DNA from 3 places in the Vibrio toranzoniae genome. Region 3 is predicted to be linked to each of the others. Evidence: predicted binding sites of a transcription regulator. Region 3 holds the regulator's gene; each other region holds the start of a gene.
What was found. Region 3 encodes CRP, which controls carbon source genes, mostly activating them, when cyclic AMP is high. Its sites were predicted from a motif close to TGTGANNNNNNTCACA; they were not measured.
Positions count from the first base shown of each region.

Region 1 (4,233 bases), on a different replicon from region 3:
ACGGTGGTACAGAGATAGAATGTGTAGCAAGTCTAGGTGCTGACGCTTGTATTCGTGTAGACGCTTGATCTGAACGTCGAAGATAGCGTTCGTATCTAGCTCGATACCCATGTTCTCTTGAACCCAATCAGCAAGACGCTGTTTGTTTTCTTTCTTAACCGCCATGAATTCTTTCTGGAATTTCGCGTCTGTTGCAAACTTAGCGATGCCTTCTAGCTGCTCAAGTTTTGCTGGCCATTCAGTACCGATCTTGCCAGTAATTAGCTTAGATAAGCCTGGGTTACAGAACTTCAGCCAACGACGTGGCGTGATGCCGTTCGTTACGTTAGTCAGTTTACCTGGGAAGATTTCGTTGAACTCAGGGAACAAATCTTTCTTAACCAATTGTGAGTGAAGTGCAGCTACACCGTTTACTTTGTAAGAACCAATTACACATAGGTTTGCCATGCGAACCATGCGGTGGAAACCTTCTTGGATGATAGAAAGCTTCGCTTGCTTCTCACCGTCACCAGGCCACATCTTGCGAACTTCTTGCATGAAGCGGTGGTTGATTTCAAAGATGATTTCCATGTGACGAGGAAGAAGACGATTGATCAAAGATTCAGACCAAGTCTCTAACGCTTCTGGAAGTAGTGTGTGGTTCGTGTAAGCGAACGTGTGAGCACTGATTTCCCATGCTTGATCCCAAGTTAAACCTTTCTCATCAATCAGGATGCGCATTAGCTCAGGAATCGCGATTGTTGGATGCGTATCGTTAAGCTGAATCGTTTCTTGCTTAGGCAGATCTTCTAAAGAGAAACCTGCTGCTTCGTGGCGGCGTAGAATATCGCGAACCGATGCTGCTGAGTGGAAGTACTGCTGCATTAGACGCAGTGTCTTACCTTTCTCGTGGTTGTCGTTAGGGTAAAGAACCTTAGTGATGTTACCTGCATCGATTAGCGAGTGTTGCGCTTCGAAGTAATCACCGTTGTTAAAGCTTGCTAGTGAGAATGGTGCAATTGCCTGACATTCCCAAAGACGCAGCGGGTAAACCGTGTTTGACTCGTAACCTACGATCGGTAGATCCCAAGGCATTGCTTTTACTTCCATACCTGGAACCCAAGTACGTACTTCTTTGCCATCAACGAACTCAACTTCTACGTGACCGTAAAAACCAATGTGTTGGGCTAGTTCTGGACGAGCCACTTCCCAAGGGTAACCTTCAACACCACGCCACGCGTCTGGTGCTTCTTGTTGGCGACCATTTTGGAAAGACTGTTTGAATAGACCGTATTCATAGTGAAGACCGTAGCCTACTGTTGGGTATTCTTGAGCGGCACAAGAATCCATGAAACAAGCAGCTAGTCGACCAAGACCACCATTACCTAGGGATGGGTCGCGTTCTTCTTCTAGAAGGTCAGTTAAGTTTTGACCTAGCTCTTCCATCGCATGAGTAATCTGTTCATATAAACCCATGCTGATTAAATTGTTGCCTGTCAGACGACCAATCAAAAACTCTAATGAAAGGTAGTTAACGCTCTTTGCGTTCTTAATTTTTTCGTCATTTTCAGTTGCTAGCAGGTCAAAGGTTGTTAATTCTGCTAACGCGCGGCCCATTGCTAGGTACCATGCACGGCTATCTGCGTTTTCAATTGTAGTTGCGTAGGTCGCAGACAAATGCTTCTTAACGCTCTCTTGGAACGACACTTTATCGAAAGTTTTTTGCTGAGTTGGTTTCATTTCAGAAATCTCGCTTTTAATAGTTCTAATTCATCTATGACATATCGTGCATGGTCACCATAAACTAAACATCCTCCCGTCCTTACAACTAACTAGGAGTAGATTAGAGGGCGTAGGGGGCGTACCGAGATTTGGTTAGTGATCTAACTCTCATGTTCTGAGTTAGAACAAAATCTTGGAGTGACCAAGATCACAAGCTCCCGTTGGATAACTTAACTTCAATTGATGTAACTTTTATTTAGGTCTCTTAAAGCCATTGCTAAATCTGATATTCAGATCACGAAAATTTTTTTAGCCTCTCATCTTTTACACAGAAACCGGTGTAAAAGAAGAAGAAGTCACATTCACAAACCACACCTAAAGTGACATAAATCACAAATAAAGGGCGTAGAGCATCAAAAACATGCAGGAGTGCAAGGTTTCTGTGGAGGATCATAGTCGGTATCGTTTCGCTTCACGTACCATAAACGAAGACTTAAGTAATTAGGCTAATGTCATTGGACAGCACTCAACAATAGATTGGGATAATCCAGAACATAAGCCCACGAAATAGGTGAAAAACTTCGATATGTGGATCCCTTCAAAACTGACCCGTCCTGGCCGCTTACACAATGCGATTCTACGACCTAGGGTTCTCGATCTGCTTCAGAACGCAGATTGTTACAAGTTGGTGCTATTTCGCTCCCCAGCAGGGTATGGCAAAACCACAATGGCCGCGCAATGGCTAGTAGATAAGCCTAATGTGGGTTGGTACAGCATTGATGATAGTGACAACGATCCATTTCGCTTTATTAACTATCTACTGCAATCACTCAATAAAGCGACTCAAAATATCTGTCCTAATGCCCAAAAGCTGGCAGAGAAAAGACAGTTTTCATCGCTGCATTCATTATTAAGTGAAGTTTTCGCAGAAATGTCTGAGTTCCATCATGAATGTTTCCTTGTGTTGGACGACTACCACTTGGTCAACAATGATGACATTCATGAAGCAATGCGCTTTTTCCTCAAACATATGCCCGACAACCTGACGCTCGTTGTAACCAGCCGAGGAACACCACCACTCGGTACCGCCAACCTTCGCGTACGTGACTTAATGATAGAGCTAGGTAACGATTCACTGGCTTTTGATACTGAAGAGACCACGCGCTTTTTCAACCAACGCGTAGCCGATGGCATTGATGACATCACAGCAGATAGCATTTGTACTTATGTAGAGGGCTGGCCTTCTGCCTTGCAACTTATTGCGCTGCAAGCCCAACATCAAAAACGCACTCTAGCGCAATCAGCGGAGTCGTTCTCGCACTTTAACCATGCTCACCTTTGGGACTATTTGGTGGAAGAAGTGTTCGACTTGTTAGACAAAGAAACTCGACAGTTCTTAATGCAGTGCTCTGTGCTTGATCACTTCAACGACGAGCTAGTATGTGCACTCACTCAACGTGAAGACGCACTCGGTATGATCGAGTCACTCAATCGATTTGGCCTGTTCATCTACCCTCTTGAAGGTGAGAAAAACTGGTACCGCTTCCATAACCTTTTTGGTGAATTTCTCGCCCATGAACGCCAAGCTCGAATTCCGCAACAAGAAGCGGAATTGCATCGAAGTGCAGCTAAAGCTTGGATCAAACAGAAAACGCCTCATCAAGCTCTTCGACATGCACAGCGTGCTGACGACCCACAATTGATTGTTCAGATCTTGAGTGATCACGGATGGCAGATGTTCAACCAAGGTGAGCTCTCTTCATTAGAGATGGCGATCAAGCAACTGACACCTGACCAACTTTACAGTGAACCTAAACTGTCAATGTTGCGCGCATGGCTGGCACAAAGTCAGCATCGATATGATCAAGTAGGCACCTTGCTGGAAGAAGCCGAAGCGCAATATCAAGCTCGAAATATTGAGCTTGATACTCAACAACAAGGGCAGTACAACTCCCTGCGTGCGCAAGTAGCCATCAACAGTAATGAACCGGAAAAAGCGCTAGAATTAGCCGAACTTTCATTAAGTCAACTAAATACAACGGTATACCGTAGCCGTATAGTAGCGACCTCTGTTGTTGGTGAAGTGAACCATGTTATGGGCAACCTTAGTCGTGCTCTACCGATGATGCAACAAACAGAAAAACTCGCACGCCAGTATCAAGTTTACCATCAGGCGCTGTGGGCCATTCTGCAACAGAGCGAAATATTAATTGCTCAAGGTTATGTTCAGGCTGCATTTGAGTTGCAAGACAGTGCATTTAAATTGATTGAAGAACACCAACTGCAATACGTGCCACTGCATGAATTTTTACTGCGAGTTAGAGCTCAGATTTTTTGGTGTTGGAATCGATTAGATGAAGCGGAAGAGTGTTGTTATAAGGGCTTAGATATTCTTGGCCATCACGCACCAAGTAAGCACTTACATAGCTACTCCATGCTGGCTCGAATCTCATTGAGTCGGGGAGAAATTGATAAAGCGTCTAAGTTTATTGACCAGATTCAGCACTTGTTGCGCCAATCAACTTACCACGT
Region 1 covers NZ_AP025515.1:1,055,301-1,059,533, reverse strand. Annotated here, with positions in the region: gene OCU50_RS19090 (glycogen/starch/alpha-glucan phosphorylase) at 1-1,719, opposite strand, end outside; gene malT (HTH-type transcriptional regulator MalT) at 2,288-4,233, shown strand, end outside.
Region 1: the regulator CRP is predicted to act here: its motif matches at 2,081-2,096, upstream of malT (HTH-type transcriptional regulator MalT).

Region 2 (4,233 bases), 340 kb from region 3:
TTGACGTAGTTGTAGCGCGCTTGAAAGCGGAATACAACGTAGAAGCTATCTATGAGGGCATTAACGTTGCAACCGCTCGTTGGGTTGAGTGTGACGACGATAAGAAACTGGAAGAATTCAAGCGTAAGAACCAATCTAACCTAGCGTTAGATGGTGGTGATAACCTATCTTACATTGCACCAACGATGGTGAACTTGAACCTAGCTTCTGAACGTTTCCCTGACGTTCAATTCCGAGCGACGCGCGAACACTAATTTCTCCGCGATCTATTCGAGTTAAACAAAAACGTCTATTGTTCTGCAGTAGGCGTTTTTTAATGCGTTTTATTTAAGGTTTAAAGGCTGAGGTTAGAGGCAGTTATGTTGGGTTGGATAAAAGTTTGGATTAAGAAATACGATAAGTGGTGCGAGGAGCTTGGCTTAACGTCAGAGAATAAGCGCAGCTGTGTGGCCTATCGCCGTGACCCTCAAGGACAACATGCAGAGAGTAGGAAAGATGACAAAGGAATTAAGTAGTTTTCCGTTGTTTGACACTCATTGCCATGCGGACTTTGATACCTTTAAGCAAGGTATTGCACTTGATAAAGGTATTGACGGTTACGTCAAAGAAGCGAAACAAGCACATGTCGAGAAGCTACTCATTCCTTCTATTGGCCAGAGTAACTGGAGGGAGCTTGATAAAATTGCTCAAGCTCATCCTAATGTTTATTACGCTTTAGGTTTCCATCCTTACTTCTTGGACCAAGCTGATGACAATCAGTTTTCAGAGCTTCGCCAGTTGCTTTCTTTAAGGTCAAATCAATGTGTTGCGATAGGAGAGTGCGGACTCGACTTTTTTGTGGATGTTGATCGAGAGAAACAAGAGCGCTTTTTCATTCAGCAAATTGAGCTTGCTAAGGAGTTCGAGTTGCCTTTAATTATCCACGAGAGAAAGTCTTACAACCGATTAATTGAACTATTGAAGCAACAAAGGTTCACTTTAGGTGGGGTAATTCATGGTTTTTCTGGGAGTGAGCAGCAAGCTTTGGCGTGGATTAAGCTCGGTTTCTATATTGGTGTTGGTGGAACGATTACTTACCCAAGAGCACAAAAAACGCGCACAACCATCGCAAAACTGCCTCTAGAATATTTGGTGTTGGAAACCGATGCTCCGGACATGCCAACGTATGGTAATCAAGGAGGTGTTAATCATTCCAAACAGTTAGTTACGATATCAAATGCGCTTTTTTTGATCAGAAAAGAATCAAAGCAATCGATTGCAGTGCAAGTTTGGAAAAATAGCCATCTTGCATTCGGTATACGTGAATAAAATCGAAGGTTTTTGTTTATCGTTTGCGCGAATTACACTTATATCGTGATTGGTCTCACATTTGTGTGTGAATGGTACATAAATCTTATACGAAAGTGTGAGGGCGGCATTACTTTATTAGTGGTCGCATGAGTATAATTGCCTCCGCTTTATAGCCCCATTTTGTAACACGCCAATAAATAACTAATAAGGAAGTCATAAACTATGAGCCTGTTTATGAGCCTCGTCGGAATGGTTGCACTGATTGCAATCGCAGTACTACTATCTGACAACCGCAAAGCTATTAATCTAAGAACCGTGGGTGGCGCTTTCGCTATCCAATTCGCACTTGGTGCATTCGTACTTTACATCCCTTGGGGTCGTGATCTACTTGCAGGTTTCTCTGCTGGTGTAGCAAACGTGATCGACTATGGTAAAGACGGTACTGGTTTCCTATTCGGCAGCCTAGTTAACTTCTCAGTTGACGGTATCGGTTTCATCTTTGCTTTCCAAGTTCTACCGACTCTGATTTTCTTCTCTGCACTTATCTCTGTACTTTACTACATTGGTATAATGCAAGTTGTAATCAAAGTGCTTGGTGGTGGTCTTCAGAAAGCTCTAGGTACTTCTCGCGCCGAGTCTATGTCTGCAGCAGCAAACATCTTCGTTGGTCAAACTGAAGCACCTTTAGTTGTTCGTCCATTTGTTCCTAAAATGACTAACTCTGAACTATTCGCAGTAATGTGTGGTGGTTTGGCTTCTGTAGCTGGTGGTGTACTAGCAGGTTACGCATCTATGGGTGTACCTCTAGAGTACCTTGTTGCAGCGTCATTTATGGCAGCACCTGGTGGTCTACTATTCGCTAAAATCATCAAGCCAGAAACAGACACACCAGACGATACCATCGCTGATGATATTGACGGTGGTGATGACAAACCTGCGAATGTTATCGACGCAGCAGCAGGTGGTGCATCAGTTGGCCTACAACTAGCACTTAACGTTGGTGCTATGCTACTAGCATTCATCGGTCTGATTGCTCTAATCAACGGTATGCTAGGTGGCATCGGTGGTTGGTTCGGTATGGAAAATCTAACCCTAGAACTTCTTCTAGGTTGGATCTTTGCACCGCTAGCATTCATCATCGGTGTTCCATGGGAAGAAGCAACCATCGCTGGTTCTTTCATTGGTCAGAAAACGGTTGTTAACGAATTCGTTGCATACCTAAACTTCGTACCATACGTTGGTGAGAACGCGCAAGTTGTTGCAGCAACTGGTCAAGTGATGTCTGAGAAGACTCAAGCTATCATCGCATTCGCACTATGTGGTTTCGCAAACCTTTCTTCAATTGCGATTCTTCTAGGTGGTCTAGGTGGTATTGCACCAAGCCGTCGCCACGACATCGCACGTATGGGTGTTAAAGCGGTAATTGCTGGTACTCTATCTAACCTGATGGCAGCAACAATTGCTGGCTTCTTCCTGTCTTTCTAATTAGTTAGAAATCGATATATAGACGCCATCATAATATCGCCCCGTAGCAAGAAATTGCTGCGGGGCTTTTTTGTTTTTAGGCCTAGTAATTTTGAGTACTAGCATGAGTGAATGCTTGGTGTCGAAAATGGGTCTAGAATGTTTTTTTGAGATACAAACCGTTTGCGTTCTAAGGAGCACTACAATTTATTGATGGATACCTATAGTGTATAAGCTTAAGGGATAGGATGTCTCTTGTTGGCAAGAAAGTAACCGCGGGATCGATTCTAGCGTTATTCTTTTGGGATTTAGCCAAACTTAGCGATACGCTATAGATGTTAGACACAACATGACTGATTTGTTGTGCCATAGACCAAACTGGTACTGTGCGGTGACAAGGATTGCAATTGATAACGAAAGTTATCAAGTCTTCAGGGAACCAAGTCCGTTCATTTTTGGCTACTGAGCATGACTAAAATATCCATCTATACTGGGTGGATGGCAAAGTAGTTAACTATTTGAATATATTGATCGGAGATAGAAATGAGCGATTTAAAAGCAGCAGCTCTACGTGCACTTAAACTTATGGACCTAACAACGTTGAATGATGACGATACTACTGAGAAAGTAGTGGCGCTTTGTCATGATGCGAAGACTGCGGTAGGCAACACAGCTGCAATCTGTATTTACCCTCGCTTTATCCCAGCCGCTAAGAAAGCGTTGCGTGAGCAAGGTACTCCAGAAGTACGCATTGCGACTGTAACTAACTTCCCTCATGGTAATGACGACATCGAAATTGCTGTTGCAGAAACAAAAGCAGCGGTAGCGTACGGCGCAGACGAAGTTGACGTAGTATTCCCATACCGTGCTCTTATTGCTGGCAACGAAGAAGTTGGCTTTGAGCTAGTTAAGCAATGTAAAGCCGCTTGTGGTGACATCACGCTTAAAGTGATCATCGAAACTGGTGAGCTGAAAGAAGAAGCTCTGATCAAGAAAGCTTCTCAAATCTGTATCGAAGCGGGTGCAGACTTCATCAAAACTTCAACAGGTAAAGTGCCAGTAAACGCGACTCCAGAGTTCGCGCGCATGATGCTTGAAGTTATTCGTGATATGGGCGTTGCTAAAACAGTGGGTTTTAAGCCAGCTGGTGGCGTTCGTACAGCTGAAGATGCAGCACTATACCTAGCAATGGCTGATGAGCTACTAGGCGCTGAGTGGGCAGACAACATGCACTACCGTTTTGGTGCGTCAAGCCTACTAACTAACCTTCTCAATACATTAGAAGTGACAGACCAAACTGCTGATCCAGCAGCATACTAATTTACCCGTCATATTTGACGTAGCAGCGTTGTTGACTGCGTAAGTTCATCCTAATCACATAGAGCCTCTATGCTCATAGGAATGAACTTCGATTTTCTTTCAAGAGAATAGTCGCCTAGCTGCAACGCGAAATATTTAGAGTATTGAAAATAACAAGTC
Region 2 covers NZ_AP025514.1:2,511,810-2,516,042, reverse strand. Annotated here, with positions in the region: gene prfC (peptide chain release factor 3) at 1-254, shown strand, start outside; gene OCU50_RS11295 (DUF5363 family protein) at 360-515, shown strand; gene OCU50_RS11290 (TatD family hydrolase) at 496-1,308, shown strand; gene OCU50_RS11285 (NupC/NupG family nucleoside CNT transporter) at 1,513-2,775, shown strand; gene deoC (deoxyribose-phosphate aldolase) at 3,298-4,074, shown strand.
Region 2: the regulator CRP is predicted to act here: its motif matches at 1,353-1,368, upstream of OCU50_RS11285 (NupC/NupG family nucleoside CNT transporter).

Region 3 (4,233 bases):
TTAGAGGGTAGCTTTGAGAGTCCTTATGCCAACGGCCTAATGAATGCGTTTGCTAAAGAGGGTTGGCTTTCAGTGATGATGCATTTTAGAGGCTGCAGCGGAAAACCGAATCGCTTGGCTCGCGCATATCACTCAGGTGAAGTCGAAGACGCTCGCTTCTTCCTTAAACACCTTGATAGACAGTTTCCAAATAACCCAAAGGTTGCGGTTGGGATTTCCTTAGGCGGAAACATGTTAGCGAACTATTTGGTTGAATACGCAGATGACCCATTACTGTCGGCGGCAACAATAGTCTCTGCACCTTTTGATCTTGCCTGTTGTTCAAGCCGCATTGAACGAGGTTTCTCCAAGATCTATAAGAAGTACCTGCTCAATTCACTCAAATCCAATGCGTTGAAAAAGGGTAATCTGCTACAAGATAAACTCGGGATCACCGCTGAAGCGATCAAGAAAATTAATAAGCTATACGAGTTTGATGAACGGATTACTGCGCCGCTACACGGGTTCAAAAACGCGCAAGACTATTACGCACAGTGCTCCGCTCTTCCTAAGCTCAATCAGATAAAACTACCGACACAGATCATTCACGCCAAAGATGATCCATTCATGACCGATGATGTTATTCCAAAATTCGTCCTCCCCGACAACATCGATTATCGACTGTTTCAAAAAGGTGGCCATGTGGGCTTTATTACCGGCAGTACGCTCAAACCTAGATTTTGGTTAGAAGAAGCATTACCCGCCTACTATGAAAGTCTCCAAGATTCGGCATAATGCCCGGACGTTATAAAAATAAGCTTAGCTTTGGTAAAGAGGGGGGAGTGGTAATGTCCACTAGACACACTCATCAACGTACCAATGAACATACTTATGAACATAAAAGAGAGAAGTATTTATGATCATCCCATGGCAAGACATCGCGCCAGAGACACTGGAAAACCTCATCAAAGAGTTCGTACTACGTGAAGGTACAGACTACGGCGACGTAGAGGTTTCATTACAGAACAAGATTGACCAAGTGAAACATCAATTAGCCTCGGGAGAGGTCAGCATCGTGTTTTCTGAGCTACATGAAACCGTTGATATCCAAGTCATAAAACGCTTCTAGGCTGCGCTTAGAAAGGAGCCGTGTTATAGTAAAAATCGATTGCTAACAAGTATGTTACTCAAACGACAAGGGTTGTCATGTCCGCTAAACATCCAATTATTGCGGTGACGGGTTCATCTGGAGCCGGCACCACCACTACCTCAGAAGCCTTCCGTAAAATGTTCAATATGATGGACGTGAAGGCCGCTTGGGTTGAAGGGGATAGCTTCCATCGCTTTACTCGACCAGAAATGGATGTCGAAATCCGCAAGGCACGCGCGCAAGGTAAACACATCAGCTACTTTGGTCCACAGGCTAACGATTTTGGCGCATTAGAAGAATTCTTCCATCAATACGGTAATGAAGGCACCGGTAAAGTACGGAGTTATCTGCACACCTTCGATGAAGCCGTGCCTTACAATCAAATGCCAGGTACCTTTACGCCATGGCAAGAGATCCCTGAAAATTCAAATGTGATGTTCTACGAAGGCCTACACGGCGGTGTAGTAGACGGAGACATCAACGTCTCTAAACATGTCGACCTGCTAATTGGCATGGTGCCAATCGTAAACCTTGAATGGATACAAAAATTCGTTCGTGACACACGCGATCGCGGGCACTCACGCGAAGCAGTAATGGACTCAATTGTTCGTTCAATGGATGATTATCTTAACTACATAACTCCTCAATTTTCGCGTACTCATATCAATTTTCAACGAGTGCCAACCGTAGATACATCCAACCCACTCAACGCCAAAGGGATCCCTAGTTTAGACGAGAGCTTCGTAGTTATACGATTACGTGGCATCAAAAACGTCGATTTCCCCTACCTTTTGGCTATGATTGATGGCTCATTTATGTCTCGCCACAACACGCTTGTGGTGCCAGGAGGAAAAATGAGTTTTGCTATGGAGCTCATTGTAAGGCCAATCCTGCAGCAACTCATCGAAACCGGCAAAATAGGTTAACGGTACGACATTCCTATTGATTACTTTTCATACCGTGATCATGTGCACAATTTTGCGTAAAAAATCGTAGCTTGGTCACGATTAAAATCAAGAAATAGTACCTGAAAAAGGATACTATTCTTAAACGAAACACAAGATAGCTTGCAGCACTCAACAAGTGCTCTTATCCTAACGAGTCAATCCAGGCTTAGCTAAAATACGGAAAGCAGCAAGCATACCCTGCAGAGGAAGTAAGATATTATGGTTCTAGGTAAACCCCAAACCGATCCAACATTAGAGTGGTTCCTTTCACACTGTCATATTCATAAGTACCCTTCAAAAAGTACTTTGATTCATGCTGGTGAAAAGGCAGAAACCTTGTACTACATTGTGAAAGGTTCTGTGGCAGTTCTTATCAAAGACGAAGAAGGTAAGGAGATGATTCTTTCTTACCTAAACCAAGGCGACTTCATCGGTGAGCTTGGCTTATTCGAAGAAGACCAAGAGCGTACTGCGTGGGTTCGAGCAAAATCTCCTTGTGAAGTCGCTGAGATTTCTTTCAAGAAATTCCGCCAACTTATCCAAGTGAACCCAGACATCCTGATGCGTCTTTCAGCGCAAATGGCAAGCCGCCTACAAGTAACTAGCCAAAAGGTTGGTGACTTAGCGTTCCTTGACGTAACCGGTCGTATCGCTCAAACGCTACTAAACCTAGCGAAACAACCCGATGCAATGACTCACCCTGACGGCATGCAAATCAAGATCACTCGTCAAGAAATTGGCCAGATCGTTGGTTGTTCTCGTGAGACAGTAGGTCGTATCTTAAAGATGCTAGAAGAGCAGAACCTAATTTCTGCACACGGTAAAACTATCGTGGTATACGGCACTCGTTAATCTCGATTAACTGAGCCAAAAATTTGAAAGCCACCAAATGAAAATTTGGTGGCTTTTTTGTTATCTAAAGATCTAAAGAGCAGATGCGAGATGCGAATGGAACACTTACAACTTCCAAACGCAAACTATCTCGAAGCGAAGCGCACCCGCATCCCTAGGGCAAAGCCTGTGCTCGAATCTTTCTTTAACCGTTGGTGCTTTCAAAAATCTTGTCAGCCGATGCTGCAACAAACCCGGTATAAAGCTCACCATTCGCCATCGCATAGCGCTTAGCAAACTCATAGAAGCCACCAGGAATCATCTCATTGCCTTCCACAAATGAAACTGGGACTTTGTCTGCCATTGTTGATGATTGCTCTAATAAGACCTCTGGAGAGCCTTTCACCTCACCTCCAGATGCATTGATCGTGAATCCCGACTCATTCAGATAGTCATTCACAACCTGCACTTCATCGAACTTATTTAACTGGTTCACACTCACCGTAAAGTGGTTGGCACCGTAACCATGAGCCGCTAGCCAAGACGCGTATTCACTCTCTTTTGCTAGCACTTGGAAATCAGCGAAGCTCAAATCCCAGAGACGACCACCAAACAAGAATTCATGACCTTGAAGCTGACTTGCGTCAACTTGCTCAACCAACTTAGCAACGATCTGTTGCAACTCACTTGAGCACTCTTCTACCTTCAACTCACTAATGAACACTTTCGGCTGCTTTGGATCTGGATGCTCGTAATGCTTAGCGACTAGCTTCTTGCTCTCAAACAGGTAATCGCCACACGCTTTATAACCTAACTCAAGGAAAGGCTTAGCCAGCGTTTCAATTCCCAGCGGAGCTACATTGAAAGTACGCAGTGCAATATGATCATTAATCAGCGCTTCGTCTTCTTTTAGCAACTGGTGTACTTTCTCAGCCGATGGGCACAGCCTGTGAATGTAATCATCCCATAGTGATTTAAAGAGTAGATCGGGCGTCATGGTGACTCCTTGTCAGAGGTTCTAGCAAGCTAGTAATTTGGATTAGAAAGGGAGTGGCTGAGACCCAAAGTCAGCAGCCATCAGCCTGTGACATACTTGTTCTATTATTATCTACCGCCCAATCTAGGTGTCGGACGTGATGGAAAAGGAAGCGATAACACCACTTCCCTATTTCCAATTTAACGAATGAGCTTAGTACTCATTAGCCTAAATTACAGCTCAATACCCGGGCTAAACGTTGCTGGAAGTTGAGTTTCACCACCTTCCATTGAAGCCATAGGATAAGCACAGTAGTCAGCCGCATAGTAAGCACTAGGGCGTAAGTTACC
Region 3 covers NZ_AP025514.1:2,849,217-2,853,449, forward strand. Annotated here, with positions in the region: gene OCU50_RS12990 (hydrolase) at 1-774, shown strand, start outside; gene OCU50_RS12995 (YheU family protein) at 896-1,108, shown strand; gene OCU50_RS13000 (phosphoribulokinase) at 1,186-2,055, shown strand; gene crp (cAMP-activated global transcriptional regulator CRP) at 2,296-2,928, shown strand; gene OCU50_RS13010 (DUF1338 domain-containing protein) at 3,113-3,904, opposite strand; gene astD (succinylglutamate-semialdehyde dehydrogenase) at 4,117-4,233, opposite strand, start outside.